One region of the Sporomusa sp. 246TCP1 genome, then DNA from elsewhere that is predicted to be linked to it. Evidence: riboswitches for the same ligand, from Rfam matches in the RefSeq annotation. Region 1 holds a riboswitch; each other region holds the start of a gene.
The links. A riboswitch is a leader RNA that binds a small molecule or an ion and turns the genes downstream of it on or off. The one in region 1 is predicted to bind molybdenum cofactor.
Positions count from the first base shown of each region.

Region 2: linked by a shared signal. The riboswitch ahead of AC1ECB_RS15830 (TonB-dependent siderophore receptor) and the one ahead of AC1ECB_RS26880 (16S rRNA (guanine(527)-N(7))-methyltransferase RsmG) in region 1 are both predicted to bind molybdenum cofactor.
Region 3: linked by a shared signal. The riboswitch ahead of fdhF (formate dehydrogenase subunit alpha) and the one ahead of AC1ECB_RS26880 (16S rRNA (guanine(527)-N(7))-methyltransferase RsmG) in region 1 are both predicted to bind molybdenum cofactor.

Region 1 is NZ_CM170492.1:5,675,275-5,683,442, forward strand. Features, by position in the region: gene AC1ECB_RS26860 (insulinase family protein) at 387-3,305, shown strand; gene AC1ECB_RS26865 (winged helix-turn-helix transcriptional regulator) at 3,449-3,898, opposite strand; gene AC1ECB_RS26870 (DUF134 domain-containing protein) at 4,007-4,456, opposite strand; gene AC1ECB_RS26875 (heavy-metal-associated domain-containing protein) at 4,829-5,029, shown strand; molybdenum cofactor riboswitch at 5,173-5,288, shown strand; gene AC1ECB_RS26880 (16S rRNA (guanine(527)-N(7))-methyltransferase RsmG) at 5,454-6,236, shown strand; gene AC1ECB_RS26885 (16S rRNA (guanine(527)-N(7))-methyltransferase RsmG) at 6,323-6,949, shown strand; gene AC1ECB_RS26890 (Rossmann-like domain-containing protein) at 7,094-7,825, shown strand; gene AC1ECB_RS26895 (16S rRNA (guanine(527)-N(7))-methyltransferase RsmG) at 7,961-8,168, shown strand, end outside.
Region 2 is NZ_CM170492.1:3,325,496-3,333,663, reverse strand. Features, by position in the region: gene AC1ECB_RS15840 (hypothetical protein) at 164-358, opposite strand; gene AC1ECB_RS15835 (heavy-metal-associated domain-containing protein) at 1,346-1,555, shown strand; molybdenum cofactor riboswitch at 1,656-1,772, shown strand; gene AC1ECB_RS15830 (TonB-dependent siderophore receptor) at 1,952-4,264, shown strand; gene AC1ECB_RS15825 (16S rRNA (guanine(527)-N(7))-methyltransferase RsmG) at 4,355-5,011, shown strand; gene AC1ECB_RS15820 (iron-containing alcohol dehydrogenase) at 5,158-6,321, opposite strand; gene AC1ECB_RS15815 (iron-containing alcohol dehydrogenase) at 6,361-7,527, opposite strand; gene AC1ECB_RS15810 (Ger(x)C family spore germination protein) at 7,620-8,168, opposite strand, start outside.
Region 3 is NZ_CM170492.1:4,298,415-4,306,582, reverse strand. Features, by position in the region: gene gmd (GDP-mannose 4,6-dehydratase) at 1-1,006, opposite strand, end outside; gene AC1ECB_RS20365 (class I SAM-dependent methyltransferase) at 1,301-2,074, shown strand; molybdenum cofactor riboswitch at 2,582-2,700, shown strand; gene fdhF (formate dehydrogenase subunit alpha) at 3,000-5,687, shown strand; gene AC1ECB_RS20355 (energy-coupling factor ABC transporter ATP-binding protein) at 6,287-7,045, opposite strand; gene cbiQ (cobalt ECF transporter T component CbiQ) at 7,042-7,854, opposite strand; gene AC1ECB_RS20345 (energy-coupling factor ABC transporter permease) at 8,022-8,168, opposite strand, start outside.

The sequences.
Region 1 (8,168 bases):
GAGGAGAATAACGCTATTTTAAAGATTACGACTCTGGCATTTTTTGTGCAGGGTTTTGTTTTTTATGCCCTCCTTGGTTAAGTGCTTTTAAATTTATTGTTTTATTTAGTTTATTTATGCCTGTTTGTGTTCATACAAATACTACATCAAAAGGAAACTTCTTACAAGTAGGTATTTTTATATAACTTACTACTATAAAAATACCTATAAATAAATAGGTATGTTACAAATATAGGTACTTTTACAGTACCAGCTTACAAAAAAGTACCTTATTGTAATAATTTGTATTTAAGTATATTATTTAATAAAATGATTGCGTTTAAGGTGTCTATTCTATCAAGTAAAGACATCTGAATAATCAAAAATCTCTAAAAAGAGGTGCATTTATGACAATTAATGTAGGGCAAATTGTGAATGGATTTAAATTACTTGAAGGGAAAGATGTCAAAGAAATTAATTGCAAATCACAGCTTTTTTGCCATGTCAAGTCAGGGGCAAAGTTGCTATTTTTAAAAAACGATGATGATAATAGGGTTTTTTCAATTAGTTTTCGCACTCCTCCCAGCGATAGTACAGGATTACCGCATATTTTGGAACATTCTGTCCTTTGTGGTTCGCGTAAATTTCCTACAAAAGAACCATTTGTTGAACTTGTAAAAGGCTCGCTGAATACTTTTATTAATGCCATGACATTTGCTGATAAAACTATGTATCCTGTTGCAAGTCGCAATAGCAAAGACTTTCGTAATCTTATGGATGTTTATCTTGATGCTGTGTTTTATCCTAACATTGAAAAATATCCGGAGATTATGATGCAAGAAGGCTGGCATTATGAACTGAAAAATGCCGCAGATGAGTTAACATATAAAGGCGTAGTCTACAATGAAATGAAAGGCGCGTTTTCATCGCCTGATGCTATTCTTGGAAGAAAGATTCAAGAAGCGCTATTTCCTGAATCACCTTATGGTGTAGAGTCCGGTGGTGATCCTGATTGTATTCCTGACTTAACACAGCAAGATTTCGTTGACTTTCATAAAAAATATTATCATCCGTCAAATAGTTATATTTTTTTATATGGAGATCTGGATATTGACGAAGAGTTAGCATTTATTGATAAAGAATATTTAAGCAATTTTGATAAGATAACGGTAGATTCGGCAATAAAAAAACAATTGCCGTTTACTCATACTAAAGATTGCACTTATGTATATCCCATTTCACCCAATGAAAAGCAGTCGGATAAGACGTTCCTTAGTTTAAACTTTGTTATTGGTGAAGTTACGGATGCTGAAGCAATCCTAGCTTTTAAAATTCTTAATCATTTACTTTTGTCCACTCCGGCGGCACCGTTAAAGAAAGCTTTGATTGAAGCGGGTATTGGCAAGGATGTATTTGGCCGGTTTAATCGAAAGATTCTCCAACCGGTATTTACTGTTGGTGTACGTGGTGCCAATGAAAACCAGAAGGATGATTTTGTTAAGGTGGTTTACAAGACACTGCGGCAGTTATGTATGAAGGGTATTGATAAAAAATTCTTGGAGGCATCAGTTAACATCCATGAATTTCACTTGCGTGCAGATGATTTCGGCAATAAAGGCCTGGGGTATAATTTTGATTGTATGGATAGTTGGCTGTATGATCAAAACCCGCTGATTCATTTGGAATATGAAGCTCCTTTAGCGAAAATTAAACAAGGTTTAACTTCTAACTATTTCGAAAATATGATAGAACAACGGCTTTTAGATAATGCCCATCAGGCAATCGTTGTATTAAAACCAGAACAAGGGTTAGCTGAAGCAAAGAATGGTCAGTTAAAGCAGCAGCTTGCCGAATACAAATCCAAACTGTCAGCAGCGGAAATCCAAGCTATTGTGAATCAAACTGCAAAATTAAAGAAACGGCAGACTACCCCGGATTCAGCTGAGCAATTGGAAACCATACCTTTGCTTAAGCTTAGTGACATTTCTCCAAAAGTTGAAAAGCTGCCACTGGAAGAAAGACAGGAAGCGGGCCTAAAGGTGCTATTCCATTCCTTATTTACTAACCGCATCGCCTATGTTAATTTGTATTTTGACACTGCCGTTGTGCCGCAGGAATTGCTTCCTTACTTAGTTTTACTTGAACGGGTGCTTGGCGAAGTGGATACCGAAAAATACAGTTATAGTGAACTAACTAATGAAATTAATATTCATACCGGAGGAATCCATTCTTCTTCAGTAGTCTACTCGGAAAAAAATGACGATACCTTGTTTTATCCGAAATTTATAGTGAGATCAAGGGTACTTGTTGCTAAACTGCCGGAACTTATGTCACTACTTGGTGAAATTCTTGGTCATAGTAAATTTAATGATAAAAAGCGGCTTAAAGAACTGGTCTCTGAGATAAAATCTAAATGTGCTGCGAGTATTTTGCGAGGAGGCCAAGCTATTTCGTTAACCCGGGTATTGTCTTATATTTCGCCGGTAGCGAAATGTAAGGAACTTAGTTATTTATCATTTTATTATTTTGTTACAAAGCTGGAAGAAAACTTTGAACAGGAATTTGAAAATATTCAGTTTAATTTACAGCAGGTTGCCGACTTACTATTTACCAAGCAAGGTCTGTTACTGAGTATAACTGCTGATTCGGGTGATTATGCAGAAATTATTAAAAATTTACCGATATTGGCCGGACAGCTTAAACAAGCCAAATCTCTTCCAGGCACTTATGAGTTCTGTTTTGCCGCCAAAAATGAAGGTTTAATGACTTCGTCTAAGGTACAATATGTTGCTAAAGGCTATAATTTCCGTCGGCTTGGCTTTGAATATCATGGTGGTCTAAAAGTAGTAGAAACAATTATGCGCTATGGGTATCTGTGGAATCGAATTAGGGTACAGGGTGGTGCATATGGCGCTTTTGCCCGCTTTGAACGCAACGGTAATATGGTGTTTGGTTCTTATCGCGATCCTAATTTACAAGATACTGTAGCTGTTTATGATGAAGCTGCCGGCTTTTTAGAATCATTCACAGTAAGTGACCGGGAAATGACTAAATATATTATTGGCACAATTAGTGATTTGGATAGTCCGTTGACTGCCTCGATGAAGGGAACGCGGGCAGTTGAAAACTATTTGCAGCATATTACTCAGCAGGACTTAGAACAGGAGCGGCAGCAGATCCTTAATATTACTCCGCAACAGGTTAGACAACTGGCACCGCTAGTTTCGGAGTGTATGAAGCAGAATTATGTATGCGTTCTTGGCGGGGAAGAAAAAATTCAACAAAGTAAAGACTTGTTTACTAATTTAATACGTATTTTTGAGTAAAGAAAAGAAAGGTTGATGTTTGTTTTCATTTGTGTTGATCTCTGTGAACATCAGCTGATTGTATAAACAAATTCGATTAGTCCACTTTTTTAGACAAAGGCCTTCCAGCTTGGTGAAAAACTGGAAGGTCTTTGTTTATCCAGTTATTTCTCCGTGCTGTCACAATCGCATTTATCGCCGCAAATGCAATAGTCACCACAGTGGCAGCTCTGTATTATTGGAGCAGAATCTTTACCAGCGGCTAATTCATCAGCTAAAGCTTGTATGCTTGTATTGTAGTTGTTTATCCAGCTAAAAACGCTTACTAATACTGGTACAATATTTTTGCCAATGCTGGTTAATGAATATTCAACTCTCAGAGGGAGTTCATTATATACTTCACGATGTATTAGTTTATCCCGCTCAAGCTCTCGCAGTTGGTGGGTCAGGATTGGCTGCGAAATATTAGGCAGTTGTTTTTGCAGGACACCGAATCGTTTTATTCCTTCGCTTAATCGCCATAATATCACTAGCTTCCATTTACCGCCGAGCAATCGTTGGACAAGGGCAATTTGAGTAGAAGTTACGGGGCATAATCGTTGAGGTTTTGTCATAATTGTTTACACTCCTTTTCTAATGGATACTTTTTCAATATAACTACCATTTATCATTGATTTTGAAATAATTGCGTGAGATATATTTCATAATTAGCGCAAAAATTTTTATTCATCTTGATGTATAACAATTAAAGCATGACACGCAGGACATGTTACCTCACAGCAATGTTTCTCACAACAACGTTGTCTGGTGCAATGCGGTAATGTCCACTTGTGGCCGCAGGTTTGGCAGGTAAAATAGCGTAGGTCAGTTTGGCATTTGTGAGCAATTCGAAAAGTGCCGCCGTCAACACGCAATGCCTGGCCCCGCCATAATGCAGCTGCTATTTTTTGGTGCGCCGCATTAACAATACGATTAAAGGTAGAGCGGGATACTTCCATGCGTTCAGCAGCAGCTAATTGATCAAGTAGTTCAATATCTGCTAAGCGAATGGCTTCCATTTCTTCAATTTTTAAGGTAATTTCATCTTGTTTGCAACAGGGAATTCCTGCAGGCTTGTAAAGGGTAACAGGTGGTAATTGTTCAATGCGACGTTCTTTATGTGGACGAATCATAATATCCTTTCAAATTAGAACTATAAATGTTGGACAAGGAAAACTTGAATAGAAGTTACGGGGCATAATCGTAACGAAGTTTTGTCGTCATTGTTTACACTCCTTTTTTAATAGGTATTTTTATATTACTAGCTTACATAAAAATACCTAATTGCAATTAAATACATTTAAGTATATTATTTAATAAAAACAAACAAATGTAAATACACATAAGCAAAAACTTTGTATATTTTTATTAGTTTTTGTTATATTTAATGTTGCTAAAATATAATGTAAAATGCTGTTTACCAAAAATGGTATGGTTTTATAAAAAAGCTTAGCAATAACTACTTGTTATATCTAAATTTTACAGAATGGAAAGGGGGTGAGAAAATGAGTCAAACAGTCTTAAAAATTGAAGGCATGTCATGCGGTATGTGTAAAGGCAAGGTAGAAAAAGCACTTAAAGATCTGTCTGGAGTTACAGGTGTAACTGTTGATTTAGGAAACAAGGAAGCGGTTATAACTGGTTCCGCAGATCGTGCTGAGTATGTAAAGACGGTAGAGGGACTTGGATTTAAAGTTGTCGGTTAAGATCTACGTATAGTTTTTTGGTTTAAGCCAAACCGGCGTTCGTTTGAACGCCCGGCTTGACTTAGATCAGATTTCATGATTGTAGTTAGGGTAATTAAGCAATAGCAAAAAATGATGACAATCCCAAAGTAAGATTAAATATATTGAATATAAAATTCCGAGCTAAATTGCCTAAACTGAAAAGAATGGCAACTAGCCAATGGGTATAGCGGGAAACTACTTTACCTCCCATTTGGAAAGGAATGTAATTTTAGAGATAAGTGCAAGAACATCTATTGTATGGTTATGTGTATATTGCATTATTTAATTCTGAAATTGCCACGCCATTCCTTATGGCTTATGGCAATTTCTTTATGTATTAGACCAAAACGTTGGAATGACGGTCAGTGTTTATCAAAGCAGGCCAATGGGAGGACTGGAATAAATGGATTTTCGCGCAAAATTAGCTGCGATGGCTGTGAAATATAATATCAAACTTAGTGATAAGCAATTGGAGGAGTTGACTTGTTACTATGAAATTTTGCAGGCCAGAGGTTACATTCAAAACGCAGACACAACTATCGGGATTATTATTGATTGTCTTGCGTGTTATGATCCGGCGGTCTTCCCTGTTGGCTGCCGGATTGTCGATGTGGGAACGGGAACGGGGTTTCCTGGTCTGTTGCTAAAAATATTGCGGCCTGATGTCGAGATCTGCTTGCTTGATTGGTCGAACAAGCGGTTGCCGCTTTTGCGGGAGGTGGTTGACCGGCTGGGATTGCTGGGCGTTACGGTGGTTCATGCCTGGGCCGAGGATGCCGGTCAATGCCGGGAACACCGGGAACAATACCAGGTCGCACTCTCACGTGGCATCCCCTCTTCGCTTACTGTTCTGCTGGAGTTATGTTTGCCCTTGGTTTGTCCCGGCGGTTATTATATTGCCTTCAAAAGTGAAAATTATCAGGAGCAAGTCGCGGCAGCCGCCGCGCGTATCGTCATGTTAGGTGGAGAATTAGCCAAGACCAAATCTGTGCAGCTTACCAATCAGGATAACAGCCAGGCGCTTGTTTATATAAAAAAGGTGAGATCAACACCGGCCGAATATCCCCGGTCTTGTCTGTGCAATTATGTTGAAACGGTCGAGGAGCAACAAGAACTTGTCCGGCGCTTACGAAATTTGGCCGAATGCCTGCCTGACCGGAGTAGTAAGTATACATATTCATTATAAGAACAAGAATATCGGGCTAACATGTGCGCAAAAGGGCACATGTTGGTCCGGCTATTGTCTTATTTAGCGATAGGAGGAATGAACCAATGGATTTTAATGCGGCATTGGCTACTATGGCCGAAGAATACAACATTAAGCTTAGTGATAAACAGTTAGAAAAATTGACTTGTTACTATGAAATGCTGAGGGACAGAGATTATATCCGAAACGCCGAAATAACGGTAGGTACAATGATTGATTGTCTTTCCTGTTATGATGTTACGATGTTTCCGGTTGGTTGCCGGGTTATTGATGTGGCTGCCGGACCTGGATTTCCCGGCATACCGCTAAAAATATTGCGGCCGGATAGTAAGCTTTGTTTGCTTGATGCCTCAGATTATCGGCTGGAATTTTGGCGGGAAGTTGTCGATCAACTGAAGTTATCTGACGTTACACTGGTTCATGCTCCGGTTGAGGAAGCCATACTTATGCCAGAGCATCGTGAACAATATCAGGTTGCCGTATCGCGTGGCCTTTCCTTTTCGCTCAGCAAATTGGTTGAGTTATGTCTGCAATTGGTCAAGCCGGACGGTCATTATATTCAGTTTGAGGTCGAGCGCCGCAAAGAAGTGCCGGATGCAGCCGCAAAAGTTGCCGCCGGGGGCGGACAATTAGTTAAAACTGTGACGCAAGAACTTGAAAAACGTACATTTGTCTATGTAAAAAAGGGATAAAGCCGGTGTAAATATTCAGATAATTTTTGTAGCTCCGGATGGCGATAGTTCATTTTGGAAGCCACTGCGTTCGAAAATCATAATTACAGCGAAATGATATAAAGAAAAGTTTTACTACCATAAACTAAAGGGAGATGGCAACAAATGTCATTATTGGAAACGGCCCAAGTGCGGCTTGCTAAGATTGCAGCGGAAAACGGCTGGAGCGAACAAGAAAAAGTTTTAATTGTTTCGGCGCGGGACCTTACCCCGGAAGAAGCGATCGGTAAACCTGACCGTGATGATTATCCTTTACTTAACGGGAAAGAAGTTATGCTGGAATCGCGTCTGGGCGAGGGAATCGGCCAGGCGTTTACCGATCAGCCGGGACGCTGGGAAGGGACGCTGGGTAATGTACTAAATCTGAAACTGGATACGAATTTTCGCCGGGCGATTTTTGTAGCGACATTAAATGCCCTAATGCGCAGCTTAAACCAGGTGGAAGCGACAATTCATTGCAAAGATGCAGAACCTGCGCAATGTGCCCAAAAACTGCCGGAATATATTCGCGAAAAATATGGCAACCCCAAAATCGCTTTTATCGGTTTTCAGCCGGCCATGATCCAGTCTTTGAACGAGGCCGGATTTGAACTACGGGCAAGTGATCTTAATCCGGACAATATCGGCCAAATTCGATGCGGCACGCGAATCTACGATGCGGCCTTGAATGCGGAGCATGCCCGCTGGGCAGATATCGTGCTCAGCACCGGCAGTGTGCTGGTTAACGACACGTATCATGAACTTCAGCAAGGAAAACCGGTGATTTATTTCGGTGTAACTGTAGCCGGGTTGGCCGCGATGTTCAATTTGCCGCGGATTTGTTTTTGCGGACACTGATAATCTTACAGATTAATTATTATGGTGGAGCTGTAAATGTATCCAATTACTTTTTAATTGCATCACCTGGACAAGGTTATAAATTAATAACGAAAAAATTGCGGCTGAAAAATTAACAGAGGGAGAATGAAATATATGACTTTAAGTGCGGAATTGACTACGATGTCGGCAAAAAATAACATAATACTCAGCGGCAAACAATTGGAAGACTTAAATTGTTACTACGAGATGTTAAAAGCCCGGGAGTATATTCGGGATGCCGACATAACAATAAGGACCATTATTGATTGTCTTTCCTGCTATGATCCGTTGGTCTTTCCTATCGGCGGTAAGGTTATTGATA
Region 2 (8,168 bases), 2.3 Mb from region 1:
GTATTAAAGCCACAACTGATTAAAATAGCGCACTTTTTACCAACCCCATTTGCCCGAAGAGAACCTACGGGACGAATTGATTATGGCACATGCTGCCGGAGATTACTGGTAGCATGTGCCGTGCGATGCAGACTCTAGTAAAATAGTTTGACGAAAACTCTCTTTATAAAGGCTGAGCGTCACCGTAGGGACAGTTGTGGGGATTTGGACATGGATATTGCTGACAATCTTTATTGCATTGTGAAGAAGTGTAGTAACCACTCCCGTCTACATTATCACTGTCCCCGTCTCCACCAACTAACTCTTCCATCTTACCGACTTTAGTAATTTCAGGTTCTTCAAACAACAGCTTTGTCACATTATTCCCTCCCTTCATAGATTTTTTGGTAACACTGCTTATCGCAGAATTATCCTAATTTTATAAGTAGTAAGAAAAATTGTAACTTGTGAACTGTAGTGGTTTCTACAACTAGTTATTATGCGGTCTAAAATCTTCTAAAAACTTGTATATATTAAGCTACTAATAATTTGATACAACTATTGATTTGCAACAATAACAGATTTAACCCAACATAACAAAATCAATTATGCTATTGAACATGTTTATATTTGTTTGTGTTTACAACAAATAATACATTAAAAGGTAATTTGTTACAAGTAGGTATTTTTATATAACCTACTAATACAAAAGTACCTAGGAATATAAGTTCAAGTATAAGTTTTCTATCACGCACGTAACGATACGATTTCTATTAAGCGATTTATTGATCCACTTGCGGCTCTTATTTTTATATGAGATTTTATGTTAAGATATGAGAGTCGCGGAGGCTTTATAATACAAGGGGTGTCAAGTACAAAACCCGGCACAGGTGACCCCGTGCCCCGTACCCCGCACCCCGTACCCCGTACCCCCGGCTTTTGCCGGAAAAAGCGTTCCGCAGGAGAAAAGCCGGGCGGTATTCCGTTAAAAAATCCGTACTGTTTGAGCGTAAGTGAGTTTACGGATTTTAGGAATATCGCCCGGCTTTTCAGCTTTTAGACGCTTAGGGCCTAGACCTTTTGTTTTTTGGGATAATGCCAAAAGTAAAACGTCTCGCCATTATGCATGCACATCTTTATGCCAAGTAGGTATTTTTATATTAGTATGTTACATAAAAATACCTACTTGTAATAAAATTACAAAATAATATAAAATAAGCTAAGAAAAACAAAAATAATTGAAGTCAAAGTAAAAATAAGTCATATGATATTTGTTTAAATACAGTAAATTTAGCAACATAACTGTTTATTGTCAAATCCGTTTTTCGGGTGACAATTATAAAAAAGTTGTAGGGAGGTGAAAACAATGAGCCAGTCTGATCAAACAGTATTAAAAATTGAGGGCATGTCGTGCGGCATGTGTAAAGGTAAAGTGGAAAGAGCACTTCAAGGAATGCCTGGAGTTACAAGTGCGAGTGTTGATTTGGGGAAAAAAGAAGCAATTATAACCGGCTCTGCAAGTCATGCAGAGTATGTTAAAACAGTGGAAGATCTAGGGTTTAAGGTAGTTGGTTAACGAATACCTTTCTCAACAACAGCAGAGCATACAATATTGAATTATTCCAAATGCCACAAATCCAGCAGCTAGCAAATGTTGAAGTTCTTTTGATGTTGAATGGAATAGTAGACTCCGAGCCAATATTACCTCACTCTACAAGAATGGTAGTTGGCCTATGGGCATAATTGGAAACGGTTATGCCTCCCGTTTGGAAAGGAGCGCAATTTAGCGGACAAGTGCAAGCTTTATGTCTGTTTGTTCCCCTATGCACTAATTCGAAAAGATTGCCAAGCCGTTTCCGATGGTGACTGGCAATCTTTTTCGTTTTTGTCTAGTGGTAGACAAAAGGGTTATAGTGAGAACAATGCCGGTGTAGAGCGCTAAAAAAATTTGAAGAAGGAGGAGCGAGAAAAGATGAAAAAGAAAAAGCGAATGCGGGGTGGCGTTTTGACTTTGGCTGTTGTTTTGTCCTGCTGCATGTCGGGCATAGCAGTGGCGGAAGAGGCTGTCAAAACTGTGCCAGCGGAAGAAACTCAGACTGCCGCTGCCGGACAACAATCAGATCAGGCCCAAGAACAAGAGCAAGCGACTGACCAACAGGCTGCGCGCAAAGCCGATAATCAAACCACCGTAGCAAATAGTGCGCCGCAGACTGCGAATGTTCCGATAGCTGAGGTGGAGGTCAAGGCGAAAAAGGACAAGAAAAAACTGACTATAGGCCAGCAGCCCGATGCTGAAGGAGTCAATGAGTACCCTGTAACCAAAAGCTCCTCTGGCAGTAAGTCGGATGTAGAGAATAAGGATTTACCGCAGTCAATTACCGTTGTGGGACAAAAGATTCTAGAAGAGCAGCGGCCGACCACACTTGATGAGGTGTTGACTAATATCTCCGGAGTATTTGCAACCCGAAAGCAACCACAATATTGGGGTGGCAATTTGTATACCATCCGAGGCTTTGGGGGAAGTGCGTTTGACTCCGCCCTCTATGTAAATGGGTTATGGGACACTAGTTCTACCGTTGCTGGATGGACTGGGAACATTGACCGAATTGAGGTGCTCAAGGGACCTGCTGCGGTACTTTACGGAAATGGTTCGCCGGGCGGACTGATTAACATGATTACCAAAAAGCCGCTGCCTTTTTATAAATTTACCATCGGTACCGATTTTCGTTCATGGGGCGGTAAGTCACAGGACATCGATATGTCTCTGCCGCTGACGGAAGATAAAAAATGGCTGTCTCGAACTATTATTCAAAACGCTGACTATCGTTCTTTCCAGCGGGATGTAAAATTTAAGCGCTTTGACGGCAGTTTTGTTGTGCAGGGCCAGCCACGTGACGATACCACTTATACCTTCGAATTGGGTTATCATTATCACGACGGGCTAAACTACGGCGATGCCGGCAGTCTGCCGGCTACGGGAACCATCAGGGATCCGATCGGCTTGATACCTTATAATATGAACTATAACTGCCCGACTAACAAAACCAAATACATTGGACGTAGTGTTTCGGGTCAGATCGAGCACAAGTTCAATGATATCTGGACTCTTCGCTCGGCTTTGAGCTATAGCAAACGGTCGACTTTATCCAATTATCAGAGCAGTGGTACTGTAAATATTAATAATCTTACTATTGAGCAATATTGGGTATGTAAAGAGTGGTCAGATAATACCAAAGCATGGGATACTACTCTTAATGGGAAGTTTAAAGCTTTGGGGCTTAAGCACGACCTGACTTTAGGCTATACCTGGGCTAAATATACCGATATAGTACCTTATTGCTATTGGGATTATAATATGCCGGACATGTCCCTACTTAACCCTGTTTGGAGTACTCCGGTAAGAGATGAAAAATATAGTTGGCATAAGACCAGTCCCAGTATTGAGTATCGCAATGGCGGTTATCTATCGGATATATTGGAGATTTCACCCAAGCTTAAGCTGGCAGCCGGGATAAGTTATACCAGGCAAAAATGGAGTTACAATAGTAACCCCAACAACACCGGCTACAGCCGTAGATTGGGAGTAACCTATGATGCAGCGCCGGGGGTTACCTGGTTCACCGGATATTCAACTACCTATAACCCAGTAAGTCCCAAAGATAATGGCGTCAAAACTTTCTACTTTAAGCCGGAAACCGGGAATCAGATTGAGGGTGGTCTAAAGGTAGACCTGAGTAATCGCGCCAGTATTACGTTTTCAGCTTACCACATCAAACGCCAGAATATGGTTTATTGTATACCCGACACAGAGCCAGAAGAATATGTCCAGATCGGTGAATATGGCAGCAAAGGCTATGATTTGGATGCTTCTTACGTTATCCGTCCCGGCTGGAATGTTTTGCTGGCTTTCTCTCATTGTGATGCTCGTGTATACAAGGATGATTATTACTTATCTGGAAATGTATTTCCAATGGTTCCGCTTAATTCTTATAAATTATGGACTACCTATGAGTTTTTGGATGGGCCGCATAAAGGCTTGGGCTTTGGCGGCGGCCTGACATATGTTGGCCGGCGTATGCTGCATTTAAACAATAGTAAGTACGGATCGATTGACGGTTATACCGTATTAGACGCGGTAATTTATTATAAGACCAAAGATTGGCGCTATTCCTTAAATATCAATAACATTACCAACAAGAAGTATTGGTCTTATGGCGGCGCAAACAATGTTTGGGCGGGAACACCACGCAATTTTGTTCTACGCATTGAAAAGAGTTTTTTCTAACATTTTGCTGTGGTATAAAAGGGCTAATATGCACGTTGTGAATATTAGCCTTTTCCACAAAACAATATTAGCCTTGAGAGGATGAAAAAAATGGACTTTTACCCGAAATTGGCCGCTATGGCTGTGGATTACAACATCAAACTTAGTGATAAACAATTGGAGGAATTGACTTGTTTCTATGACCTGCTGTACGCCAGAATTCATAACTGGAGTGCGGATATTATGGTTGGTACGATGATTGATTGTCTTAGCTGTTATGAGCCCGATATTTTTCCGGTCGGTTGCCGGGTTATTGATATTGCTTCCGGACCTGGATTTCCCGGTATACCGCTGAAAATATTACGGCCAGATATTAAGCTATGTATGCTGGATGCCTCAGAAGGCCGGCTGTCCTTTCGTCAGGAAGTTGTCGAACGGCTGAATTTAGCCGACGTCACGAACCTTCATTGCCGGGTCGAAGATGCCGCAATTTTGCCTGAACACCATGGACAATACCAGTTGTCCATGTCGCGCGGCCTTTCCTATTCCCTCCAACGGTTGGTTGAATTGGGCCTGCAATTTGTTGAACATGGTGGTCATTACATTGAATTTGAGGTTGAACGCCGCCATGAAATGGAAGGGGTCGCTGAGAAAGTTGCCGCCGTAGGGGGAGAGTTGGTCAAAGTCAAGGAGCAGGACCTCGAAGGCCGGATATTTGTTTATGTAAAAAAAGTAAGGGAAATGCCGCTTACAAGTGTAACTGCTTAGCAAGCGAGTTGAATTGGGCTTTTAATTGAACCAAACAGCGGGCTGTATGAAAACTTAGAAATTAGTTTTCATACAGCCCGCTCCAGACGGCGATAGTGCTTTGCGGAATCTCTTGGCAGCCAATAGACAACCGGGGGTACTACACCCTACATTGCTGCTTCATATATACTAATAATATCTTGTAATGTACCTTTTCTTGGATTGGTTAAAGCAGATATATCCTTCAAGGCGTTTTGGGAAAATGTTTCAAGTTCACTTTTCTCTATGCCCATCATTTTTAATCCACTTGGAATTTTAATATCAGAGCAAAGTTTTTTTATTGCAATACCAATTTTTTCCACAGCTTCAGGTTTACTGTCAGCTTTTTCACCCATAGCTTCCGCAAGGTTCGCTAGTCTTATTTCAGGTACGGATTCGGCATTGAATTGTAATACATAAGGAAGTAAGATACCATTGTAATTTCCGTGTCCCTGATTATGTGATCCGCCTAATTGGTGTGCCATGGCATGGATATACCCCAAACCCGCGTTATTAAAAGCCATGCCTGCCATCACATTAGCATACATCATTTGCTCTCTGGCCTCCAGGTCATTTCCATTGACGTAGGCGCGTCTGAGATAATTAAAGACCAATTCTATAGCCCCAAGTGCCAAAGTATCGGTCATTGGCGAGGCTTCGGTAGATATGTATGATTCTACTGAATGGGAAACAACATCTATGCCTGAGCTGGCGGTTATATCTTGTGGCATAGTCGCCATAAACATCGGATCATTAACAGATATGAAAGGTAATATGTTAGGCGCGGCAATTGACATTTTAACTTTTCTTGATTCATCTGTTATGATTGCGAACATGGTTATTTCTGAAGCTGACCCGGCAGTAGTATTAATAGCGATATGTGGTACAGCTGGTTGGGTAATCTTGTTATAACCTTCATAATCTATGATTGAACCTCCGTTAGCAGCGACAGCAGCTATCGCTTTTGCGCAGTCATGGACTGAGCCGCCGCCGATTGAGATAACTAAGTTATAGGCTCTTCTAAATAATTTATCAAAATAGGTTAGTCCTTCTTCAACAAAGGATACGGTTGCGTTTGGATGCAGGATGCCATCAAAGATATCATAAGTAATAAACAAGTTTTTTAACATCACTTCAATTTTTTCAAGATACCCTAGCTTTATCATATTTTTATCAGTAACAATTAGCGCTTTGTTTAGTTTCCACCCTAACAATTCATTGGGCAGGTCTTTGATTGAGCCAACACCAATAAGATTAGTTTTGGGCATAAAAAAGTTATGTGTATTTTCCATCTTTGTTCCTCCGGCATTTTTCATTTAACAGATCGGTAATTACATTGCGGCTTTATATATATTTATAACATCTTCCAAGGCGCCCTTTCTTGGATTGGTAAATGTAGCTATGTCTTTTAAAGCATTTTGAGACAGCTTATCAAGATCAGTTTCTTTTACGCCCATTGCCTTTAATCCATTGGGAATGCCAATATCCAAACCAAGTTTCCTGATTGCATTACAGATTTTCTCTACCGCTTCGGGTTTGCTGTCAGCTTTTTCACCCATAGCTTTAGCAAGTTTTAGAATTTTGCCTTCCTGTAGGGAGGCTGAATTGAATTCAAATACATAAGGAAGTAATATGCCATCATAATCACCATGGAGCTTATTATAGAATCCACCTAACTGGTGAGCCATGGCATGAACATACCCCAAACCCGCATTATTAAAAGCCATGCCTGCCATTATACTGGCGAATGTCATTTTTTCTCTGGCTTCCATATCATTACCGTTTTCATAGGCTCTTCTGAGGTAACCAAAAATTAATTTTACTGCCCCAAGCGCGAAAGAATCCGATATTGGCGAAGCTTCTGTAGCAGAATAAGATTCTATGGAATGCGAAAGAGCATCTATCCCGGAACTGGCGGTTATTTCCTTCGGCATAGTCGTCGTAAACATCGGATCATTGACAGATATGAATGGTGTAATATTAGGGGAAGCAATCACCATTTTAACTTTTCTCGAAGTATCTGTTATGATTGAGAACATGGTTACTTCAGCGCCCGAGTAGGTAGTATTTATGGCGATATGTGGTATCGCCGGCTTGGTAATCTTGTTATAGCCTTCATAATCTATTATGGATCCACCGTTGGTAGCTACAGCTGCTATGCCTTTTGCACAGTCATGAATTGTTCCGCCGCCGATAGATATAATTAGATTGTAATCTCGCCTAAGCTCCAGCCCCTGGGGAAAGTAGGATAGACCATCCTCGACAAAGGAAACAGTCGGGTTAGAATGCAGGATTCCTTCAAAAATATCATAGGAGATGAACAAATTTTTCAACATAGTTTCAATCATCTCGACATAACCCAAGCTGATAATGTTTTTATCAGTAACAATGAGTGTCTTGCTAAGTTTCCACTTCAGTAATTCATTTGTCAAATCTTTAATTGAGCCAACGCCAATGAGATTGTTTTTGGGTATAAAAAAATTATGTGTATTTTCCATATGTGTTGCTCCTCCGGTAGTATCCCGTTTGTCATTGTATAGCTTTATTTTCCCCATTATTATATTTTTAATCAATAAGAAACGCAGCGTGGTCACTTTATTATCAGCCGTTTAATGTTTGTACCGGTATTTGGTACGCTTACAGCAATAGTTACATGTACTGGTATATCAGGAAAAATATCTGCCCATTTGGCCTCATACTCATTTTTCCATAAGGGTGGTGATTTCCTAAATAGGGCGAAGCCAAACCCGAATATGTCTGATTGCAATTCCTTTTGTCCTTTATTTAATGCCGCATCAACATCGGAACGGATGTGGTCTGCCAGCTTCTGTTCCGCAATGTTTATTTCTTCAAGCGATAAAAACTCTGAATCCTTGTCCCGGGAGGATTTCCGCAAAACAGCAGTTACCTTGACATCCACATAGATAACTGGCGTACCGTTTTCCATTTGGATTTTTATTTTGTTGTTCGAGTCAGTCACGGCATAATATAATATTTCATCTGCACCGCCAACGCTTGATGGTTCCGATACGATGTAAGCTTGTATTTTTTTCCCGGTAATCCAGCTAAAACCCCGGCTCTCTTTTTCGTCCAGCCAGCCCACAAATTTCTCTCCTTTAAAGGCAGCCAGCCCGGGAAC
Region 3 (8,168 bases), 1.4 Mb from region 1:
TCATACTTACAAGCTTTTCGAAGCTGGTTTCCGATGTCCAGCCTAATTTTTCTTTTGCTTTGGTCGGATCACCTAGTAAAAGATTCACTTCGGCTGGTCTAAAATAGCGAGGGTCTATATGGACAAGTTCCTTGCCGCTAGCCGGATCGATTCCTTTTTCTTCTAATCCGGTGCCACGCCATACAATAGTAATGCCGGCATTTTTAAACGCTAACTCTACAAACTCTCGTACCGAATGAGACTTGCCTGTGGCAATAACATAATCCTCCGGCTGCTCTTGTTGAAGCATCAGCCACATAGCTTTTACATAGTCACCGGCATAGCCCCAGTCTCGCTTGGCATCAAGATTACCAAGATATAAGCTTTCTTGTGAGCCAAGTTTAATGCGTGCTGCTGCCTTGGTGATTTTACGGGTTACAAAGGACTCGCCGCGGATAGGGGATTCATGATTAAATAAAATACCATTACATGCGTATATCCCGTGAGCTTCCCGATAGTTTACTGTTATCCAGTAAGCGTAAATTTTAGCGACGGCATATGGACTACGCGGATAAAAAGGGGTCGTCTCTTTTTGGGGTGTTTCTTGTACCTTCCCAAATAACTCACTAGTGGATGCTTGATATATCCGGGTCTTTGTTGTTAATCCGAGGATTCGAATGGCCTCGAGTAGCCTTAAAGTTCCAACAGCATCGGCATTAGCTGTATATTCCGGAGTTTCAAATGAAACTTGGACGTGACTTTGCGCAGCCAGGTTGTAAATTTCATCAGGTTGAACTTGTTGAATGATACGAATTAAATTTGTAGAGTCGGTAAGATCACCATAGTGGAGAAAAAAACGAATATCATTTTCGTGAATGTCTTTATATAAATGATCAATCCGATCAGTATTAGACTGAGAGCTTCTGCGTTTTATTCCATGTACATAATATCCTTTAGTTAACAAAAACTCAGCCAGGTAAGCTCCATCCTGCCCAGTGATTCCGGTAATCAACGCAACCTTTTGCACAAAATACCTCCCTTCTTTTTCTAGGAGTAGGACTAATACGGCCGCATTAGTAATAAAGTCATTACTCCACTAAAAGTAATTTCATTTATACTATATGATTTAGGCTAAGTGAGTGTTACATAGCAAGAGAGCGTATAAAGATAACAACTGAATTACATAAACATAATGCCAAAAGCCCCACGCTATCCGGGGCTTTTGGCATTATGTTTATTTACCATTGTTACATATCGATCTAGGTATGAATACTATAAAATGTATAGTTGCCCCAATGTTGATGATGGAGGATGTTTAGTAGTGAAAGATTATTCATTGTATAGTGGCGAGCGCCAAACTGGCGTAACACTTGATGAAATTAGGTATGACCATTTAGCAAGATATATTTTTGCTGGTGAAACAATTAGAAAAATTAAAAAGAGAAGTTTATCAATTTTAGATGTATTTACAGGGACAGGATATGGTGCTTTTCATTTAGGGAATAGCTTAAAAGGCACAGTGGTTGTTTATGGTATAGACGGTTCTAGAGAGGCAATTGATTTCGCAAATGAGCATTATATTCTACCTAATATTTTTTTTTGCTACAAATTATTTCCGTTTGTTCTTCCTACTCAAGCGTATGATGCGATTACATGCTTTGAATCATTAGAACACGTAGAGGATGACGATAGTTTACTAGAGGAAATAATTAAAAGTATCAAGCCAAGCGGCTTGTTATTTATATCGACTCCTAATGAAGCAATTCAATCACTTGACAAAAATCCTAACAAATTTCATATCAGGCATTATCTTCATAAGCATGCAATAGAGAAAATCACTCAAAAAGGGATGGATTTATTATCATGGTATGGACAAAATGTTTATACATTTGTAGATGGATATACTCAGGGAACACTACTTTCAAATCAAGAGATGGATTTGAAAAAAGATGTAGAAGGGCAATTTACTATTTATCTATTTCAAAAGATATCTAAAAAATTTGCGGGAAGAAGAGTTATTTCTACTGCCGGTATGCCAATAAGAGGTAGCGAATCAGTAAGATGCACTTGCAGTTATTTAAATAAGGATAGGTGAAAAAAGAAAACAAACACTACAGCAGTAACTAAATAATAGCTACCAGCATACTATACATTGAATAAACCCCTATATGGATAGCTAAGCTGAAGGAGGGAATATAAAATGGGATTTGGTTTTGGCGGTTGTGGTAGCCATGGCCGTGGTGGAAGTTCGTGGGTTGTGATCATCATCATCATAATTTTACTGTTATGCTGCTGCGGTGATGACGATAGTTTAAGCTGTTAAGCCTATATTTAATTAAGTCAATACTTACAAATAAAAGCTGTCGCACTAAGTAACTTAGTGTGGCAGCTTTTTCTTTGGCGAATTGTCAAGCTATTAATGATATCCTGGCGTTATTTTGGACTAGAATTCAAAATATTTGTATTTATTTTCACATAATATGCAGGAATTTTAAAAATTATATTGAATATTTACAAAAAGAATATAAATAAAAATAATATAATCAATATAAAAAATATATATATAGAAAAATAATATAACAAATATAAATAAAATATATGGAAATGCGGATACCTCCGAGTTGTCTTATCTAAACTTGCAAGAGCATGATTTGATGACCGCAGGGGTAGTGGGAAACTGTTACGCCTCCCGTTGGTAAAGGAGTGTTATTGTAATTTCCAGGAGCAACCCTACCTTTATGTCTATCCTGTAAAGTTATACTTTATAAACGTATACAAGCAGGTGGCAGTAGTGGTATTTTTCACTATGCGTGGAGAATATTCCTGGATAATTACTTAATAGTTAGGCTCCTTGCTGCGGGTGGTTTTTGTTTGCCTATTTTACCTACTGTCTATAGGAGCCTTATGGAAGGTCAAATCTCTTTCAAAGTTCGAATAACTTGCTTTATCTCACTAGGGCACTTGTACACTCTAGGAGATATGCAATTATTATATAAATTTTAAGGAGAGTGATATCTATAATGGAAATGATTTCCATTACTGTCGATGGTCAGACAGTGCAAACATGTAAGGGGTCCACGATTTTAGAAGCTTCGCGTGAAGCGGGTGTTACCATTCCAACTTTATGTCATCTCGCCGATTTAACTCCGGAAGGGTCATGCCGGGTATGTGTTGTTGAAGTTGAAGGCGCACGGGGATTAGTTACGGCCTGTACTTATCCTGTAGCCGAAGGAATGATTGTGCGCACTAATACTCCTGCTATTCGTGAAGCGAGAAAAAGTGTCATCGAACTGATGCTGGCAAATCATCCCCAAGAATGTCTTTCCTGCCAGCGTAATCTGGATTGTGAATTGCAAGCTTTAGCAAGCGCATTTGGTGTTAGACAAATTAAAGCTGAAGGCGAACGACGCCAATTTGCCATTGATGACAGCAACCCTTTCATCATTAGGGACAGCAATAAGTGTATCCTGTGTGGACGCTGTGTACGTGTTTGTAAGGAAATGCAGTGTTGTAACACGTTAGAGTGGACTGAACGTGGTTTTAATACCAAGGTAGCGCCAGCTTTTGATACCGATATGATTGACTCTTCCAATTGTGTATTTTGCGGCACTTGCGTATCTGCTTGCCCAGTAGGTGCTTTAACAGAAAAGCCAATGAACGGCGTAGGGAAGCCGGATAAAAAGGTTAAAACAACCTGTCCTTTCTGCGGCGTTGGTTGCAATTATGATCTAAATGTCAAAGACGGTAAATTAATTGGCGTGACTTCCAACCTGACAAGTGTGGTCAATGGACGACTAACCTGTGTAAAAGGACGTTTTGGAACCGATTATGTTCATAGTCCTGAGCGTTTGACCACACCGTTAATAAAGAAAAATGGCGAATTCGTGGAAGCATCCTGGGAGGAAGCGCTTGATTTAATTTCTACTAAATTTAAGGAAATAAAAAATACGTATGGCAGCGATGCGCTGGCGGCTGTCAGTTCAGCCCGGTGTGTAAATGAAGAAAACTATATCATGCAAAAGTTTATGCGCGCAGTTATTGGTACGAACAATGTTGATCATTGCGCCCGTATCTGCCACGCTCCTACTGTGGCCGGTCTGGCAGCTTCATTTGGTTCTGGCGCAATGACCAACTCTATTAATGAAGCGCCTCAATGTAAAGTGATATTTTTGATCGGCGGTAATCCTACAGAAGCTCACCCGGTGATTGGCGCTAAAATACGTCAAGCTCTGCGTAACGGTGCTACATTGATTGTTGCCGACCCACGCAGGATCGAACTGGCAGGTAAAGCCCATGTGTGGATGCAACTAAGGCCAGGTACGGATATAGCTCTTATTAATGGCATGATGCGTATTATTCTCAAAGCTGGTTGGCATGATCAGAATTTTATTAATTCTTGTACAACTGATTTTGATAAAATGGCAGATGTCCTTGAGAAATATACCCCGGAATATGTGGAAGATATAACTGGTGTGCCGAAGCATTTACTGATGGAGGCAGCCAAAATTTATGCAACTGCTGAACGGGCATCCATATTCTATACACTTGGTATTACCGAACATATTTGTGGTACTGATAACGTTATGAGCTTGGCTAACTTAGCCATGTTAACTGGCAATGTGGGTAAACTTTATTCAGGTGTAAACCCGATGCGTGGACAGAATAATGTACAGGGTTCTTGTGATATGGGGGCTTTACCTAATGTTTATTCCGGTTATCAGTCCGTCACAAATGCAGCAGTACGGGAAAAATTTGAAAAAGCATGGGGTGTAAAATTGTCAGATAAAGTCGGTCTGATGATGCCTGATATGTTTGATGCCTCTATTGCTGGTAAACTGAAAGCTATGTATGTTATGGGGGAAGACCCGATACGGTCGGATGGCGATGCCCACCATGTACGAAAAGGTTTTGAGCATCTTGAATTTCTGGTAGTGCAAAACATTTTTATGACTGAGACGGGAAAATTGGCTGATGTCATACTTCCAGCAGCTTCTTTTGCTGAAAAAGATGGCTCATTCACCAACTGTGAACGCCGTGTGCAGCGAGTTCGCCAAGCAATTGAGCCTATCGGCAACAGTCGCCCTGACTGGCAAATTATAAGAGACTTGTCAAACAAAATGGGATATCCGATGTCCTACAGCCACCCCAGTGAAATTATGGATGAAATGGCTTCATTAAGTCCGATGTTCGCCGGTCTGTCCTTTGAGCGTATTGATGAGAACGGATTGCAATGGCCAGTACCGGATAAAGAACATCCGGGCAGTCAGTATCTCCATGTCGATGGCAAATTTGCCTGTGGGAAAGGTGTGTTTAAAGCTATCGAACATCAGCCGCCTGCTGAATTGCCAGATGCTGAATATCCTTTCATGCTTACTACGGGACGTATTCTTTATCATTATTGTTTAACTACGGCTGGTTATTCCAAACATCTGACAGAATACCGCCCTGAAGAACGTGCTATGATTCATCCTGATGATGCGAAACGTCTAAATATTGCTGATCAGGATTTTATCACAGTCACATCGCGCAGAGGTACAGTACAAGCTAGAGCTTGGGTAACTACTGACGTATTGCCTGGTGGAATCTGGATGTCTTTCCATTACCACGCATGTCCTACTAATGAGGTCACCATGGGTTGCGGTGATAAAGTTACAAAAACTTATGAATATAAAGTATGTGCGGTAAAAGTTGAAAAAACTGCAGTGTAATAATACAGTTAAGCCCCAGCGTGGGATATGATCCTCTTATAATAAAGCGAAACTAGTAGCAAAATCTCGCCGGTATCATAGTATATAATATCTCCCCACTACATAATAAAGGAGGTATATATATATATGGGTTTTGGTTTTGGTAAAGGTTGTGGTGGCCATGGCGGCAATAGTTGGGTCATAATAATCATTATAATTATCCTATTATTTAGCTGCATTGGTGATGACAGTTCAACCTGCTGATTTGCTAACAAAGCCGGCTCTAAAGTAGTACCTGTTCTATTTGGGTATAACATGAAAATTGAGTAGTTTTGGTTGTACCAAAACTACTCAAGTACAGTGGGCGGTTTTTGTATTTTAAGGAAAAATTTCAGTTCGCATCTGCCCAAAGATTTAGATTGATTTTTGTATACACAGATGTTATAATGAATACATGAATTAAGTATACATAGCCGTTCGGTGGCAGAATGAACATTAGGTTCGGGGTCTGTCACTGGCCGTGTCGAGTATGCAACACAAAAAAACCCCATCATTGAATTTTGGAATATACCGAAATTCTATGATGGGGTTTTTTCATTATTTAGCCTTATTAAACCAGTTTACTGTTTTGGCGGATGACAGATAGGGCAGCCTTGCATGCGGAAAGGTTTTTCTAAATGCGCTTCATTGAGAAGTTCTTCATTGTTGAAGATGTCCAACGTGGGGCCGTCAGCAATGACTGTACCGGCATTTAACACGACTGTACGGGCACAGAGGTCTAAAACCAGATCCAGGTCATGGGTAGCAATAATCTTTGTATGCTCAAAGGTTTTAAGCAAGTTGATAAGTTGGCGTCGTGCGGCCGGGTCCAGGCCGGCGGTAGGCTCATCCATGACTAAAATGCAAGGGTCCATGGCCAGGACAGTGGCAATAGCTACTGAACGTTTTTGACCGCCTGATAGCCGGTAAGGCGTGCGATCCTTAAGATGTAATGCTCCTACTGTAGTTAGGGAAGCTATTACGCGGGCATCAACTTCTTCGGGGGGGAGCCCCAGGTTCAGGGGACCGAAGGCAACATCGTCATATACTGTAGGCATAAATAGCTGGTCATCGGAATTTTGGAACACCATACCGACGGCGCGGCGCACATGGGGTAAGGTTTTTTTCGTTACTGGATAACCGCCGATATTGATTGAGCCGCTAGTGGGAAAAAGTACTCCAATCAGATGGGAAAGCAAGGTGGTTTTTCCTGAGCCGTTGGCGCCGACGATGGCAACTGACTCGCCGTGGGTAATACGGACAGACAGGCCACGAAGGGCTTCTGTTTGATCAGGATAGGTATAGGTTACATCTTTTAGTTCGACAATATGATGGCTCATTGGAAAACCCCCAAGAGTAATTTACCTAGCAGTTCTGGAACATCAAAAAAGCGGATTAGTACGAAAAAGACCAGCCAAAAGGTAAGATAGCCTATGTCTGATAGGGTAAAAGTGCTGGTACGCATCAGCCGTACTTCGCCGTCAAAGCCGCGGCAAAGCATAGATTGATAAATACGGTTGGCCCGGTCAACGGAACGAATCAACAGTTGACCTAAGAGTGAACCCCATGCCCGGAACTGAACCCCATCGCCATGGAACGAGCGTAAGCTGTAGGCGGTCGTGGAGCGCACAAATTCATCTACTAAAACATGCAAATAGCGGTACATAAATAACAACTGAACAACAATAATTTTTGGTACGCCAATCCTGAGTAATGCCGATCCAAGGGCATCAATTCCTGTAGTTGCTACCAAAATCAAGGCGGTAGTAATTGTCAGGCATAGTCTGATGGTGATAGAAAAAAAGGAAACCCAGCCACCGGTAATGACGATAGAGCCGAATTTAGTGATTGGCGTATGATCGAAAAGCGGATTGAATATGCCGATAAACAGGACAAAGGGTGCTACTAGCAGCAGTCGCTTACATATGGGGGCAACAGGGAGGTTGCCTAGGGAAAGTAAGACTGCCGGAAAAAGAAAAAAAGGAAAGAGCCCGGTAATTTCATATTTGGAGAAAGATGTAACGGCAATGATAAAACTAAGGGCGGCAATCAGCTTGACGCAAGGGTTGAGGTGGTGAATAAAGGTGTTTTGGTTGGAAAGCGCGTCAAGATAGCGTAAGTCTATCCAGTTTGCTTCAATTTTTAGCATAATCAACCTCTTTTACAAGCATATATATTCTATACTAAAGAAGTTTACGAATACAGGCGTGTGGTGTGTTGACAACGCTCCGCCCTAGCGTTTGACTTCTGCTTTTGCCAACACACCACACGCCTGCAAAGATTTAACATGTTATATACATAGGAAATCTATTTGAATTATTCCTTAGCGAAGCGCCGTAAGCCTTTACCAATAGAGTAAGCAAAGGCTAATGTTAACAGTGATCCTAAGATACCGGCAAAGGAAGTGCCACTGTCAACAGCTGGCCAAGCGGCATTTTCTTCAGTTGCTTTAGCTTCGGTGGC